Linked DNA regions of Pseudobacter ginsenosidimutans. The main gene of each other region encodes a partner of the protein of the gene in region 2 in a complex. Links are inferred from orthologs where the notes say so. Each region holds a gene or a part of one and is shown on either strand. Other genes may lie near its edges.

Evidence for each region. The genes of interacting proteins can lie anywhere in the genome.
Region 1: the proteins of FSB84_RS27990 (region 2) and meaB are in contact, whole or in part, in a crystal structure (PDB 8DPB), measured with the Methylorubrum extorquens proteins. The link is inferred for Pseudobacter ginsenosidimutans from one-to-one orthologs. Residues at the interface, in SOR27001.1 of Methylorubrum extorquens: Glu577, Glu578, Asn579, Asp580, Gly581, Arg582, Arg583, Arg585, His596, Ala604, Ser605, Ala608, Asp609, Gly611, Phe612, Asp613, Val614, Asp615, Ile616, Gly617, Pro618, Leu619, Glu625, Arg628, Gln629, Val631, Glu632, Asn633, Asp634, Glu661; in SOR26638.1 of Methylorubrum extorquens: Arg20, Ala21, Ala24, Arg25, Thr28, Ser32, Arg33, Arg34, His37, Thr98, Gly99, Gly100, Ser101, Ile102, Leu103, Lys106, Thr107, Ala110, Ala113, Ile114, Asp115, Arg116, Ala118, Phe119, Ile120, Arg121, Pro122, Pro124.

What each region holds. Positions count from the first base shown.
Region 1 is NZ_CP042431.1:1,437,917-1,441,852, forward strand. The notes cover bases 993-3,936. They hold meaB (methylmalonyl Co-A mutase-associated GTPase MeaB), read right to left. Parts: upstream 2,947-3,936; coding sequence 2,038-2,946; downstream 993-2,037. Other genes in these bases: FSB84_RS05855 (BACON domain-containing protein), read right to left, coding at 993-1,486; FSB84_RS05860 (DUF6814 family protein), read left to right, coding at 1,727-1,945; FSB84_RS05870 (glycosyltransferase family protein), read right to left, coding at 3,012-3,881. Also shown: more of FSB84_RS05855, read right to left, coding at 1-992. UniProt on the Escherichia coli protein: Binds and hydrolyzes GTP. Likely functions as a G-protein chaperone that assists AdoCbl cofactor delivery to the methylmalonyl-CoA mutase (MCM) ScpA and reactivation of the enzyme during catalysis.
Region 2 is NZ_CP042431.1:7,179,229-7,184,031, forward strand. What follows is about bases 889-3,707. They hold FSB84_RS27990 (acyl-CoA mutase large subunit family protein), read left to right. Parts: upstream 889-1,429; coding sequence 1,430-2,986; downstream 2,987-3,707. Other genes in these bases: FSB84_RS27985 (DUF7935 family protein), read left to right, coding at 889-1,407; FSB84_RS27995 (GNAT family N-acetyltransferase), read left to right, coding at 3,088-3,642; FSB84_RS28000 (amidohydrolase), read left to right, coding at 3,687-3,707. Also shown: FSB84_RS27975 (DNA alkylation repair protein), read left to right, coding at 1-448; FSB84_RS27980 (HesB/IscA family protein), read right to left, coding at 455-799; more of FSB84_RS27985, read left to right, coding at 862-888; more of FSB84_RS28000, read left to right, coding at 3,708-4,803. UniProt on the Escherichia coli protein: Catalyzes the interconversion of succinyl-CoA and methylmalonyl-CoA. Could be part of a pathway that converts succinate to propionate.

The DNA.
Region 1 (3,936 bases), 5.7 Mb from region 2 along the record:
TTACAAAAACATTTTCATCGTTCATACCCACTCCGGGAATGGTATTGTCCATCTGCCGCTTGCCACAAACGATGAAACCTGTTCCACTATTTATCATTCCTCCTGCAATGGCAAACCGGTTATGATTGATGGTTGTTTGCCAGACCAGGATACCCTTATCATCAGTTTTGATGAGCCAGGGTTTGCCGATTGTATTGGGATTGCCGGCTGCATCGCCGTCGATGCTGGTAACTGATCCTGCCAGCAGGTAGCCCCCATCGTTAGTGTTGAGGATATTCGTTCCATACTCAGTATTGGCGCCGCCATAGAGGCGAACCCAGGAAACAACGCCACTGCTATTGGCTTTGAGGAAGAAAAGATTCTTATTGCCTGCTCCGGCAAAATCACCATCGGTACTGCCTGCTTTACCGGTGAGCACGAAACCGCCGTCCGTGGTAGCCAATATGCAATTGCCTTCATCCCAGCCAGTGCCGCCATAGGTTTTCTGCCAGAGCAGATTACCATTCACATCAGTTTTGAACACCCAGGCATCATCGTTTCCTTTGAGCCCGCTTACATCTCCATTGTTACTGCGCGTAACGCCGGCTACCAGAATTCCGCCATCGGAAGCAACCGTTACGCTCCTGGCTTCATCCTGGCCAGACCCGCCAAATGCTTTCTGCCAGAGTTTCTTACCATTGGCATCTGTTTTGGCCAGCAAAATATCTCCCAGTCCATGATTGGCCGCGAGGTCGCCATCCATACTCTCTGTATTACCAGCCAGTACAAGACTTCCATCAGTTGCCTTCGCGGAAGCAATGATCTCATCAAAGCTGCTGCCTCCATAACAACGGCTCCAGGGCCCCTGCTTCACATTGATCACATGTGCTGGAATACTGCTTAGTGCAGGCGTCACCGTTATAGTACCGGTCAACTCAACACCGGAGAAATTATCTGCCTTATTGATGATCTCAATTTTTGCATTGTTGCTGCCCGTAGTTGTGCCCAGCGTTAACCAGCTTGCCGTGGTAGTAATGGTCCATCCTATATTTGAACTGATCCTGAAAGAATCCAGTTCCTGCTCTATGCCAGCAATCAGCATGTCTGACTTATTCACAGAAAAACTACCGGCCTTACTTTGTTGTTTTACTGTAACCGGTTCCAGCTTTGAAGGCATTGATCCTCCATTCATACCCATGGGAATAATGGTGAATGTAGCTGTCCGTTCCGCATCAAAATTATCAGAACTGGTAGTGATCTGAATTTCATGATGGCCGGCAGCGCCTTCACTGACGTTGAACGTAAGCCAGGTAACAGATGGTGATATGGATAATGTCCAGTCCATGGTTGCATGTAAAGTGACGGTGGCTTTTTCGCCTTTTGAACCGCCCAGCGTAATGGAATTGGGTGTTACAGTTAGTTCCTGCTTTGCGGGAGGATTGCCTGACTTGCCGCAGGAAATGGAAAAAGAGATAAGGATCGCATACAGGAAAGTCTGCCGGTTCATAGTCTGCTTAGCGGTTTTAATAAAATAATAGTGATCTCATCCTATGTAGTACGTAGCGGGGCAGGATCAATTCATCCTGATCACAAACATAATTATCAGGTAGTGAAAAGTGGAAATAAATGCGACCAATACCTATAGAATCCCCAAATTCCTTTCTCAATGGTAATTTTTACCGGTTGCAAATACTATGTCTACAAATGGAATTGAGTTGTATTTTTGCATACCAATAATTCCAGGATCATGAAAACGTGGCGTAAGATCATCTTCATATTAGGTTTGGTTGTTATCTCAGCAGCAACCGCAACTGCGCAATGTTCTATCTGCACAAAAACCGCGCAGCAACTGGGTGAGAAGCCGGCCAAGGCTTTGAATACCGGTATCGTTTACCTGGCATTCACGCCGATTGCCATCATTGGTATTGTAGCATACAGGTGGTACAAGGGAAATAAAGCGGCATAATTCGGAGAACTCATTCAAAGCTTCAACACATTTTTCAATTCATCTTTGCAGGATGCGCCGTTGGGAATATCTCCCGGCAGGCAGTGAACCAATCAGAGCCAGGATTGCACAAAACGGTAGAGATTGAAATGCCCTTGTTGCAAAGCCGCTTCCACAGCTTCTTTCAATTGGTCTTTACTGAGTCCTTTCATTTTGTATTGTTGTATCAGGAACCAGGCGCGCTCCGTGAGCAGCCAGGGCTTTTTTGATTCGTGCACAGGATGCTGCAGGAAATTGGTGATCTTTTCGAAAAGCTTGTCCACCCCTTCTTTCTGCGAAGCCACTGTTTTCACCACAGCAATTTCATACTGATGGGTGGTGAATACAGGCGCCAGCATAAGGCGCAGGTTCTTCACAAAAAGATCAGCACCGGGACGATCGGCTTTGTTCACAACAAAAATATCGGCGATCTCCATGAGACCTGCTTTCATGGTTTGCACTTCGTCGCCGGCTTCAGGCACAACAACCACAACGGTGATATCAGCGAGACCAACAATTTCCACTTCGCTTTGTCCTACACCAACCGTTTCCACTATTACATAATCGAAGTCTGCGGCCTTCATCAGTTCTGTGATCTCGATGATCCTTGGATGCAGTCCACCCAGTGAGCCGCGGGTGGCGAGTGAGCGGATATAAACGCCGGGATGGTCGTACCACTCACTCATGCGGATGCGGTCTCCCAACAGCGCTCCAAAATTGAAAGGCGAAGACGGGTCTACACAAAGTACACCCACTTTCATTCCTTTGGCAGTGAGTACGCCGATCAGCGCATCCACGAGAGTTGACTTACCTGCTCCCGGAGGACCGGTAATGCCGATGATCTTTGTGTGTTCATTTTCCGGAAGTGAAGCCAGCAACTGGTCATAGCCTTCCACTTCATTTTCCACGTAAGAGATGGCCCTGGCCAGGCTCTTTCGGTTGCCGCCTTTGATCTTTTCCAGCATTGATGGCCAGTTGGTCAAGAGAGAAATATTTTATTCCGGTGAAGAAAATGATATGATATCTTATATTCGGCTGCCCGGCAGCGTTAGATCGCCCTGTAATTCCTGAAATCGAAGAAACGTTTACCGGTCTTCTTCTCGATCCAATACAATACCCTTCCTTTGAAATTGAATCTTTTCCGCGAAACATCCAGATCGATCTGCCAGTTACGGCTTGCAACGCGCGGCAACATAACCGTAGGATGTGTGCCGGTAAATCTTTCCAGGGAATCGAAATCTGAGAAATCGAAAAAATCCTGCTCCTGGAATTTAGCAGCTACATCTTCCTGCTCAGACCAGTACTGCATGAGATTGCGTTTCTTGGCCATCATCTGGTGCGGGTTCTTTACCCAACCATAATGATAAACAAATGCATCGATCTGCTTCACGTTCAGCTTTTCTCCATTGCGGCGAAAGCCCTGGGCGTCTTTGTAAGACTGAATGGATTTATCATTGCGGATGATGCGTACTTCCTTGTGGTACCATTTGCGGCTGTCGCCCACATAATCGTAAGTGCCATAAAAATGGAGATAGTTGAAGAGCAATCCCTCCACTCTTTTATCATCCTTATATCTTTCAGCGGCCTTTCTGATAGCAGCATGGTATTGTTCATGCACCACTTCATCCCCCTGGATATAGAAAGCCCAGTCGTACTCTTCGGAGATATGGCTGAATGCGTTATTGGTTTCGATGGCAAGGATCTCCCCGCCTTTTTTGGCTTTGGGATCCCAAACAGTTTTGACGATGCGGATCTTTTCTGAAGGAATATTTTCTATCAGTTGAAGCGTATCATCTTCGCTTTCTCCAACGGCAACGATCATCAGGTCAACTACCGGAAGGATGGAAGCGATGGCTTCCACAATGGGATAGTCGTTCATAACAGCGTTCCTGATAATGGTGAAACCGGCAATCTTCATAAAAACGTTTGGGGGATCAATGGGTGAACAATCAACTTTCTATTGGCGAAAATAA
Region 2 (4,803 bases):
CAATGCCAATTCTCCCGCCCTCAGCGAATACATCGTTCCCTGGGTCGCTTCTGAACATCCGAAAGCCTGGAACCTGGGCCTGAAATGGATCGCCTCCAAAAAAGAACTTATCGCAGCTGCAGGCTGGAACACCCTGGCAGGTATATTATCTCTTAAGCCTGATGCAGAACTTGATATTGCCGCTATCCGAGATCTGATGGAACAGGTAAAAGAGGAAATCCAGACAGCCCCTAATCGTGTACGTTATACCATGAACGGTTTCATCATCGCCGCAGGTAGTTTCGTTCCCGCATTAACGGCAGAAGCCATCCAGCTGGGCAGAAAGATCGGCGTGGTAAGTGTGGATATGAACGGGACAGCCTGCAAAGTGCCCTTTTCACCCGACTATATCCTGAAAGTAAAAGACAGGGGGACTATCGGCAAAAAGAAGAAAACGATAAAGTGTTAGCGAGACCTACACAGAAAAAGAAGTCCCGCATCCGCAGGTCTTGCTCGCATTTGGATTTTCAAACGTAAACCCTCTTGCATTCAATCCATTCTCATAATCGATCTGCATACCAGTCAGGTAGAGCCCGTGTGACGGGTTCATGATAAAGCTCAGCCCTTCGTATTCATACACTGCATCGCTGTCCATTTTCTGATCGAAGCCCAGCAAATAGCTGAATCCTGAGCAACCGCCACCCTTCACGCCCACCCGGAGCATGAGGCTGGTATCGAATCCCGGTTCACCCATCAGTCTTTTGATTTCTGCAATGGCGCCGGGCGTGAACAACAGAGGAGATGCATTTTTCGTTTCCATAAATACAAAAATACGACTACCCGTTATTTTATTACATTTGTCCCACTTAAAAACGACCCTTAATGACTTTAACGACCACGGAATTGGTGCTTTCCCTCGCCATCGCCCTGAGCCTTGGCGGAACCCTGGCATATATGTTCTGGAAGCAAAGAAAGGAAGTGAAAACCCTGATCGAGAAGAAAAAAGCCGGTATTGCGGAAAACGACAAACAGGCTGCCAATATCCAGGGCCTCCAGCTGGGAGCCTATGAGCGCCTGATCCTGCTCACAGACCGCATCGCTCTCCCCAACCTGATCAGCCGCGTGAACCAGCCTGGTCTCAGCGCAAGGGAAATGCAATCCCTGCTCACTATGAATATCAAACAGGAATTTGAACATAATGTTACCCAGCAGATCTATGTTTCAGCAGAATCATGGGATGCAGTGCGTAACCTCAAAGACCAGAATATTCTCATCATCAACCAGGTGGCCAGCTTCCTTCCCGCAGAAGCTAGCGGGCAGGATCTCAATCATGCCCTCCTGGAAATGCTTGTGCAGAATCCCAAAGCAACACTGCACACTGTTGTATCAGATGTGCTGAGCTTTGAAGCGAAGAAACTGATGAAATAAAGAGTGCTAAATTTTGCTTGCTATGTCAGAAGAAAAGAAAGTATTTACCGATAGTGGAATCGAGATAAAACGATTGTATACCGATCCCGTGCCGATGAGCGAACAACCCGGAGAATTCCCTTTCACCAGGGGCGTTCAGCCGGACATGTATCGCGGCAAACTCTGGACCATGCGCCAGTACGCCGGCTTCAGCACCGCGGAAGAAAGTAACAAACGATATCACTACCTCCTTTCACAGGGTGTGATGGGCCTCAGCGTTGCCTTCGATCTGCCTACACAGATCGGGTACGACAGCGACCATGCCCTTGCAGAAGGTGAAGTAGGAAAAGTAGGTGTGGCCATCGATAGCCTGGAGGATATGCAAACCCTCTTCAAAGGCATCAGGCTCGAAGATGTGTCAACCTCCATGACCATTAACGCTACTGGTTTTATTTTGCTGGCCTTCTACACAGCACTCGCCAAACAACAGGGCGCCGATCTCAAAAAGATCTCAGGCACCATCCAGAACGATATCCTCAAAGAATACGCAGCACGCGGCACCTACATCTATCCACCCAAACCGAGCATGCGCATCATCACAGATATATTTGAATGGTGCAGCATGGAAGTCCCAAAATGGAATACCATTTCCATTTCGGGTTACCATATCCGTGAGGCAGGCAGTACAGCGGTGCAGGAGATCGCTTTTACTTTGAGTAACGGTCGTGCTTATGTGAAAGCTGCGCTGGAAAAAGGACTGGATATTAATGTTTTTGGAAAGAGACTTTCTTTCTTCTTCAATGCGCATAACAATCTCTTTGAGGAAGTGGCCAAGTTCCGTGCTGCGCGTCGCATGTGGGCGCAGATGATGAAGGAGCTCGGCGCTACCGATCCGAAAGCGCAGATGCTTCGCTTCCATACACAAACCGGCGGCAGCACCCTCACGGCGCAACAACCGCTCAACAATATTGCCCGCGTTACGGTTCAGACCATGTCGGCCGTACTGGGCGGCACGCAATCGCTTCACACCAATGGCTATGACGAAGCATTGAGCCTGCCTACAGAAGAGGCCGCACGTATCGCGCTTCGCACACAGCAGATCGTGGCTTACGAAAGCGGCCTGGCCGATACCGTAGACCCGCTGGCCGGCTCCTACTATGTGGAAGCCCTCACCAATGAGGTGGAAGCACAGGCCTGGAAACTGATCCATAGCATCGATGCCATGGGCGGCAGTGTATCTGCCATTGAACAGGGATTCATCCAGGACGAGATCGCGCGCAGCGCTTACAATTACCAGCGCGAGATCGAAACCGGCGAAAAGATCATCGTTGGCGTGAACAAATTCCAGGTGAATGAAACTGATTCCATCCCCCTTTTCAAAATAGATGATTCCATCCGTCAGCTGCAATCCGAAAAGCTGGCTTCCCTGCGCAACCGGCGTGATCCCGCCCGTGTTGACCAGATGCTGCAATTGCTGAGCGACCGCGCCACCAATGGCGAGAACATCATGCCGGCAGTGCTGGAAGCAGTGGAGAACCTTTGCACGCTGGGAGAGATCGCAGATACGTTGCGCGAAGTGTTTGGAGAATACAAGGGATAACAATAAAAGCCGCGTATGCCAGGCGGCTCGCGTTGCCGCGGTTAACTTCTGTTCGTTTGTCTCCGGCGAACATTCTACCCGCATTTTCTGTAATTTACCGTATGGCTTACCATACCACCACCGTCAGTACAGACGCAGAACTGCAACAGATCCTGCAACTGCAGGCGGAAAATCTGCGCACCAACATTTCCGCTGAAACCCAGCAACAACAAGGCTTCGTCTCCCTTCAGCACACTCTTCCGGTGTTGAAACAAATGCACGATATAGCACCCAGCATCATTGCTGTAGACGGAGATCAACTGGCCGGTTATGCACTCACCATGCCCCGCGAATGCAGCCATATCGTTCCGGACCTGGCACCCATGTTCAGTTCCTTCGATCAAACACCCTGGAATGGACGTCTGTTGAGCGAATACAGATTTTATGTAATGGGACAGATCTGTGTAGCCGAAGCCTGGCGCGGACAAGGCGTTTTTGATGCGCTTTACCAACAACACAAAACCAGTTACAGCAAGGGTTTCGACTGCATCGTTACCGAGATCGCTACCCGAAACCTCCGCTCCATACGGGCGCATGAGCGTGTTGGTTTCAAAACCATCCATGTCCACCAGGATGAACTGGACGAATGGGCTGTTGTACTATGGGATTGGAGCTGATACATTTTTTGATTATTTTCAGCGTACCAAAAATTGGAATGCTCATGCAGAAACTCCTGGCAATCGCCTCTACCCTCCTATTTCTCGTCACCAGTTTAACTAACGTTGTAGCGCAACCGAGCACTGCCGCCATACACGCAAAAGCGGAATCACTCAAACCCAAACTGATCGAATGGAGAAGACATATCCATCAGCATCCCGAACTTAGCAACCGTGAAGTGAATACTGCCGCTTATGTGGCCGAGCTGCTCCGCTCCTTCGGACTGGAAGTGCAGACAGGCATCGCCAAAACCGGCGTAGTGGCGATACTAAAAGGTGGCAAACCTGGTCCTGTTGTGGCTTTGCGTGCAGACATGGATGCGCTTCCTGTAAAAGAAAGAGTAGACCTCCCCTTCAAATCAACTGTCACAGCAGATTACCTGGGACAAACGGTTCCCGTAATGCATGCCTGCGGACATGACACCCATATTTCCATGTTACTCGGCACAGCACAGCTACTATCGTCGATAAAGAAAGATGTTCCCGGCACCGTTAAATTCATCTTCCAGCCCGCTGAGGAAGGCCCTCCAGGTGATGAAGAAGGCGGCGCGGCGCTGATGGTGAAAGAAGGAGTAATGGACAATCCGAAAGTGGACGCCATCTTTGGTATGCACATTCAATCCGAAATTGAAGTAGGAAAAATTCAATACAAATCCGGGGCCTTTATGGCCTCATCCGATTGGTTCACCATCCAGGTGAAAGGAAAGCAATCACATGGATCACAGCCCTGGAAAGGCGTAGATCCTATAGTGGCAGCTACCGCCATCATCAATGGTTTGCAAACCATCGTAAGCCGTCAATCAGAATTACCCAAAGCACCGGTGGTGATCACTGTAGGGAAATTCAACAGCGGCGTTCGTCCGAATATCATGCCCGAGGAAGCGATGCTCGAAGGCACAATCCGGACCCTCGACAGCAAAATGCAACAGGAAACGCATGAGCGGATCAAAAAAATGGCTACCGGCATCGCCAGCACTTATGGCGCCACCGCGGATGTGCATATCGATACAAAAACACTCGTCACCTACAATGACCCCGCTTTGGTGAAACTGATGACGCCATCACTGGAAACAGCTGCAGGAAAAGAGAATGTCTCCGAACGTGCATGGGTAACCGGAGCAG